DNA from 2 places in the Roseibium sp. AS2 genome. Region 1 is predicted to be linked to the other one. Evidence: predicted binding sites of a transcription regulator. Region 1 holds the regulator's gene; the other holds the start of a gene.
The links. The regulator HrcA, encoded in region 1, represses chaperone genes, less so after heat shock. The targets are predictions, from matches to a motif close to GTTAGCACTCNCNNNNNGNGAGTGCTAAC.

Region 1 (3,411 bases):
GATATGGTCCATCTGGACCGCAACTTTCAAAGCCATGAGGCAACTCCCGGCGGGCGGCGCCTGTCAGGCGCCATTGGGATTTTCGGAACGATTGGTGCAGATATGCGGTGCGCGTGGCCGATTGTCCAGAGGGGCGACCCAGGGGCGCCCACGCCCCGACCCGTGCAGGCAGGCCCAGGGCGCGTGAGGTCCCGACCTCTATCCCTCTTCCAGCATCTCCGCCCAGGTCTTCGGATGATCGCCGCTGAGCGGGTTCTTCGGCGAATGCCTGTACCGGATGGTTTCCATGCGAAAGGCGCGCGCGTCGAACAGGATCATGCGGCCGACCAGTCCCTCGCCCGTTCCGGTCAGTTCCTTGATCACCTCCATGGCCTGCATGGCACCGATGATGCCCGTGAGCGCCCCCAGAACGCCGGCCTGGGCGCAGGTCGGCAACAGGCCGTCGCGCGGCTTTTGCGGGAACAGGCAGCGGTAGGTGGGGTTCGGATTGCCGTCCGCATCGCTCTCATACGGCTTCAGGGTGGTGATCGAGCCGTCGAACTGGCCGACGGCGGCCGTCACCAGCGGTTTCCCGGCAAAAAAGCAGACATCCGACATCAGGTACCGCGTGTCGAAATTGTCCGTTCCATCGATCACAAGATCATAATCCGAAACCAGCGCCATGGCATTCTGGCCGGTGATGCGGACCGGATACGGATTCACTTTCACGTTCGGATTGAGCCGCGCGATTGCCTCCGCCGCGCTGGCGACCTTGGGTTCGCCGAGCTGATCGGTGTCGTGGATCACCTGCCGTTGCAGGTTGGACAGCGTGACGGTGTCGTCATCGACAACACCCAGCGTGCCGACGCCGGCAGCCGCAAGATACTGCAGCACGGGCGCGCCCAGACCGCCCGCCCCGATCACCAGCACGCGGGCTGCCTTCAGCTTCTGCTGCCCGGCGCCGCCGATCTCCTGCATGACGATGTGGCGTGCATAGCGTTCCAGTTCGGCGGGAGAGAGCATTCAGATTTTCCGTGTCATCAGTCGCGTGCCGGGTTCGGCCCGGTCATTTCAGGATCCGGCTGACCAGCCGGGCGGTGTAGTCCACCATCGGGATCACCCTGGCGTAGTTCAGCCGGGTCGGTCCGATGATGCCCAGGACGCCGACAATGCGCTGGCTGGTGTCCCGGTAGGGCGAGAGCACCAGGGAAGAGCCCGACAGCGAGAACAGATTGTTTTCCGAACCGATGAAGATGCGCACGCCATCGCCCTTTTCCGCAAGGCCGAGCAAATGGATCAGGTCTTTCTTGCTTTCCAGGTCGTCGAACAGCAGGCGAATGCGTTCCAGGTCCTCGACCGCGTCCAGATCGGTGAGCAGATTGGACCGGCCCCTGACGATCAGCGTGCCGGGATCGTTGGCGCTTTCCCCGCCCCACACCGCCAGCCCGGCGTCGATCACCTTCTGGCTGAGCTGGTCGAGTTCCGCCTGATCCGCATCGCGGACCTTTTCAAGTCCGGCGCGGATCTCCGACAGGGTCCTGCCCTGGATCTGGGCATTCAGATAGTTGGTCGCTTCCACAAGCGCCGAGGACGGCAGGTTGGGCGGCAGTTCGACCACCCGGTTTTCCACCGAGCCGTCGTCACTGACCAGCACCGCCAGAGCCTTGCCGGGCTCGATGCGCACGAATTCGATATGCTTCAGGCGCATGTCGGTCTTGTGGGTCAGCACGACACCGGCCCCCATGGACAGGCCCGAGAGCATCTGGCTGGCCTCGGTCAGAACCTGCTCCGCCGAATTGGCCTGCTGGGAGGCCCGAACCTGCACGTCGATCTGGCGCCGCTCCTCCTGGGTCAGGTCGCCGACCTCCAGAAGCGCGTCGACGAAAAAGCGCAGACCGATTTCGGTCGGCAGGCGCCCGGCACTGGTGTGCGGGGCATGCAGCAGACCCAGATGTTCCAGGTCCGACATCACGTTGCGGACGGAAGCCGGCGACAGGGACACGCTCAGGTTCCTGGACACGTTGCGGGACCCGACCGGCTCACCGGTTTCCAGATAGGTCTCGACGATCGCGCGGAAGATTTCTCGGGATCTCTTGTCGAGGTCGCTCAGGCTCAAGGTGTGTTCTCCGGTAGCACCAGGGTTCGGGATCGCTGTTCCGGGCGTGCTTTTCGCGGCCGCCGGAAGCCTTCCTGTCAAAGATATAGGCGCAAAATGGTCTTCGCGTGAAGCAGGCCCTTTACGGCGGACAAAATTGGGGTCTACAAGGCCTCAACGAATACGCCGGGAACCAGCGGTTTCCACCGGCTCCAAGGTTGAAAGGGAAATTCATGCGTCCGTCCAAACGCGCCGCCGACGAACTGCGTGCCGTCACGCTGGAACGCAGCGTCTCCAAACATGCGGAAGGCTCCTGCCTGGTCAAGTTCGGCGACACGCACGTTCTGTGCACCGCCAGCCTCGAAGAGCGGGTTCCGCCCTGGCTGCGCGGCCAGAACCGGGGCTGGGTAACGGCGGAATACGGCATGTTGCCACGCGCGACCGGCGACCGCATGCGCCGGGAGGCCAGCGCCGGCAAGCAATCGGGCCGGACCCAGGAAATCCAGCGGCTGATCGGCCGGTCCCTGCGCGCCGTGGTCGATCTCGAAGCTTTGGGCGAAGCCCAGATCTCCGTCGACTGCGATGTCATCCAGGCCGACGGCGGCACCCGCACGGCCGCGATCACCGGCGCCTGGGTCGCTCTGCGCGATTGCGTCGAGTGGATGAAGGCCCGCGAAATGGTGTCCAGGCCCGTCCTGAAGGACCATATCGCGGCGATCTCCTGTGGCATCTACGAAGGCACTCCGGTTCTGGACCTCGACTACGCTGAGGACAGCAATGCCGAAACAGACGCCAATTTCGTCCTGACCGGCACCGGCGGCATTGTCGAAATCCAGGGCACGGCCGAAGGCGCGCCGTTCTCCGAAGAGGAATTCGGCCAGCTTCTGGGCCTCGCCAAGTCCGGCATCGGCCGGCTGGTCGATCTGCAGAAGATGGCCATTCTCTGAGGAGTGCATCCATGAGCCATCGCATCCTGGAACCCGGAAAACTCGTTGTTGCCAGTCACAACAAGGGCAAGATCCGCGAGATCAACGAACTGCTGCAACCTTTCGGGTTCGATGTGGTCTCGGCGGGCGATCTGGGTCTGCCCGAGCCGGAAGAAACCGGGCTGACCTTCGAGGCCAACGCCGCGCTGAAGGCGCGGGCGTCCGCGCAGGCGTCCGGATTTCCGGCCCTGGCAGACGACAGCGGCTTCTGTGTCGAGGCGCTGAACGGCGATCCCGGCATCTATTCCGCACGCTGGGCGGGTCCGGACAAGGATTTCGCCATGGCGATGCGCACCATCGAGGAAAAGCTGCAATCCGCCGGCGAAACGGCGGAGGACCGCCGGCGCGGTT
Region 2 (3,411 bases), on a different contig from region 1:
CACCCTGAACTGCGCCGCCATTCCTCGCGACCTCATCGAGAGCGAGATTTTCGGTTATGTGCGCGGCGCGTTCACCGGGGCGGCCGACAATCGCGCCGGCGCCGCGGAACAGGCCGATGGCGGCACCCTGTTTCTGGATGAAATCGGCGAAATGGACCTTCTTCTGCAGAGCAAGCTGCTGCGCTTCCTGCAGACGGGAACCTTTCAGAGGCTCGGTGACACGCAGACCCGCAAGGTCGATGCGCGCATCATCTGCGCCACCAACCGCAATCCGGTGGCGGAAATCACGGCCGGCCGGTTCCGGGAAGACCTCTATTACCGCCTTCACGTGTTGCCGATCCATCTTCCGCCCCTGCGCGAACGCCGGGATGACATCCTGCCGCTCGCGGAAACGTTCCTTGACCGGTACTCCTCGGAGGAACGCAGATCCTTCAAGGGCTTCGACGCGGACGCCGAAGCGCGGATCGTTGCCTATGCCTGGCCCGGAAACGTTCGTCAGCTTGAGAACACCATACGGCAGATGGTGGTCATGAACGACGGCGCAGCAGTCACCTACGACATGCTGCCGCTGGTGATCCGGGACCAGAGCGCCCGGCCGAACGCCCTGATCGACCTGTCCCGGGAACGCTCCCGCGCCGCTCCCCCGAGCCGCCCGTTCGGCACGATCGAACCGCTCTGGGCACAGGAACGGCGGATCATAGAAGATGCGCTGGATGCCTTTGACGGCAACATCTCGATGGCCGCGGCAGCGCTGGAAATCAGTCCTTCGACAATCTATCGCAAACGGCAGTCGTGGTCGTCCCGGTGTATGTGAGCTTAGAGCCGTAACCGGAATGCACAGACACGGACTGGACGGCCTTAAGACCACTCCGGTTCTCTTCAATCTCGGAGAATTATTTCGGCTTTGCTTGAACGGGTGTTTACCGCATCGCACGCATTGTCTTGTGTAATCGGTCAAGTCGGTCTATATCGGCAAAATCGCTAAGAACGACAAGATTTAACGGCGTGCGGGGAATATGAGAATGGTGGCTGGAAGTCGTGCTCCTGGGCGGATCGTATCCGCCGGTCTGATCGCCGTCGGTTTGCTTGCGGGATTGACCGGCGCGCAAGCCCAGTCCGAAGCCGCCAGCCCGCCCGCCGCTTTCCAGAATGCGCTCGACGCCTTCGATCAGGCCTGGACCGCATCGGGCCTTGCCTTCACCCGCGTCACCTTCACCAACGGTCCTTCGACAGGCTACGGGCAATACACCCCGCGCGGCGAAGCGGTGTTCACGGGCGAGGACCCCCTGTCCGTCTATGCCGAACCCGTCGGATACGGGTTCCGGGAGACCGGTACCGGATATGCCTATGAACTGACGGCAAGTTTCCGTCTGCTGACCCCTGCCGACCAGGTTCTGGCCGAACAGGACAATTTCGCGACCTTTTCCGGCAGCGGCCGCACCAGGCAGCGGGAGCTGTCCGCGGCGCTCTCCTTCGAATTCAGCGGACTGCCGGCGGGCGCCTACCGGATCGAAACCCGGTTCAAGGACGAGATCGGCGGCACCCAGTCCGCCTTCACCCTGCCCTTTACAGTGACCGGCGCTGCAACCGACGCCAACTGAAGACCGGTTGCGGGCCCCGGCAAGGCTGCGGGGCCGCGGTTTCGGCTGGCTCAATCGCCGACACAGGCGGTTCGGGCGAACGATTTATCTTCACAAAGCATTGACAAGAGCGACGCGGCTTCATAAATCCATGGCGCCGTTAGCACTCGCTGTTAAGGAGTGCTAACGCGCGACGGGAGGCTCGATCCTTCCGTGCATGTCAACCCAATGATCATGTCTCGCGCGCTGCCTTATGCGTGGGGGCGCGCTCATGAGAGGAAACAGTGTTATGGCATTCCGTCCACTGCACGACCGTGTTGTCGTTCGCCGCGTAGACTCTGAAGAAAAGACCGCTGGCGGCATCATCATTCCGGACTCCGCCAAGGAGAAGCCGCAGGAAGGCGAAATCATCGCTGTCGGCAACGGCGCCCGCAAGGACAATGGCGAGATCGTTACGCTCGACGTCAAGGCCGGCGACCGCGTTCTGTTCGGCAAATGGTCCGGCACCGAAGTCAAGATCGATGGTGAAGACCTCCTGATCATGAAGGAATCCGACATCATGGGCGTGATCGCTTAAGTTCCAGCGAACCGCTCCTGATCTCAATCAAATTCCACAAACAAGTGAGACGATCCCATGTCTGCTAAAGAAGTAAAATTCGGTTCCGACGCCCGCGAGCGCATGCTCCGCGGCGTGGACACGCTCGCCAACGCCGTCAAGGTGACCCTCGGCCCGAAAGGCCGTAACGTCGTTCTCGACAAGTCCTTCGGCGCACCGCGCATCACCAAGGACGGTGTTTCCGTTGCCAAGGAAATCGAACTTGAAGACAAGTTCGAGAACATGGGCGCCCAGATGGTGCGCGAAGTGGCCTCCAAGACCAACGACATCGCTGGCGACGGAACCACCACCGCGACCGTTCTGGCTCAGTCCATCGTCAAGGAAGGCGCCAAGGCTGTTGCCGCCGGCATGAACCCGATGGACCTGAAGCGCGGCGTCGACATGGCCGCAGCCGAAGCCGTCAAGGCCCTGGAAGCCGCTTCCAAGCCGATCACCACCTCCGCTGAAGTTGCCCAGGTCGGCACCATTTCCGCGAACGGTGACGAGCAGGTCGGCCAGGACATTGCCGAAGCCATGCAGAAAGTCGGCAACGAAGGCGTGATCACGGTCGAGGAAGCCAAGTCTCTCGAGACCGAGCTTGAAGTCGTTGAAGGCATGCAGTTCGACCGCGGCTACCTGTCTCCTTACTTCGTCACCAATGCCGACAAGATGCTGGCCGACCTGGAAAAGCCTTACATCCTGCTGCACGAGAAGAAACTCTCCAACCTGCAGGCCATGCTGCCGATCCTGGAAGCTGTCGTTCAGTCTTCCCGTCCGCTGCTGATCATTGCAGAAGACGTCGAAGGCGAAGCTCTTGCGACCCTCGTCGTCAACAAGCTGCGCGGTGGCCTGAAAATCGCTGCTGTCAAGGCTCCGGGCTTCGGCGACCGCCGCAAGGCCATGCTGGAAGACCTCGCCATCCTGACGGGCGGCACGGTGATTTCCGAAGACCTCGGCATCAAGCTCGAGAATGTCACCCTCGACATGCTCGGCACCGCCGAGAAGGTCGCCATCACCAAGGAAACCACCACCATCGTCGATGGTGCCGGTTCCAAGGATGATATCAACGGCCGCGTCGGTCAGATCAAGGCCCAGATCGAGGAAACCACTTCCGATTACGACCGTGAGAAGCTGCAGGAACGCCTTGCCAAGCTCGCTGGCGGCGTTGCGGTCATCCGCGTCGGCGGTGCGACCGAAATCGAAGTGAAGGAAAAGAAAGACCGCGTCGACGACGCT

Region 2: the regulator HrcA is predicted to act here: its motif matches at 1,740-1,768, upstream of groES (co-chaperone GroES).

Annotation. Positions count from the first base shown of each region.
Region 1 is NZ_JBBMQN010000004.1:52,600-56,010, forward strand. It holds gene gshB (glutathione synthase) at 1-36, opposite strand, end outside; gene moeB (molybdopterin-synthase adenylyltransferase MoeB) at 199-1,002, opposite strand; gene hrcA (heat-inducible transcriptional repressor HrcA) at 1,046-2,128, opposite strand; gene rph (ribonuclease PH) at 2,308-3,021, shown strand; gene rdgB (RdgB/HAM1 family non-canonical purine NTP pyrophosphatase) at 3,033-3,411, shown strand, end outside.
Region 2 is NZ_JBBMQN010000001.1:220,945-224,355, forward strand. It holds gene WNZ15_RS00985 (sigma-54 dependent transcriptional regulator) at 1-814, shown strand, start outside; gene WNZ15_RS00990 (hypothetical protein) at 1,023-1,601, shown strand; gene groES (co-chaperone GroES) at 1,870-2,157, shown strand; gene groL (chaperonin GroEL) at 2,215-3,411, shown strand, end outside.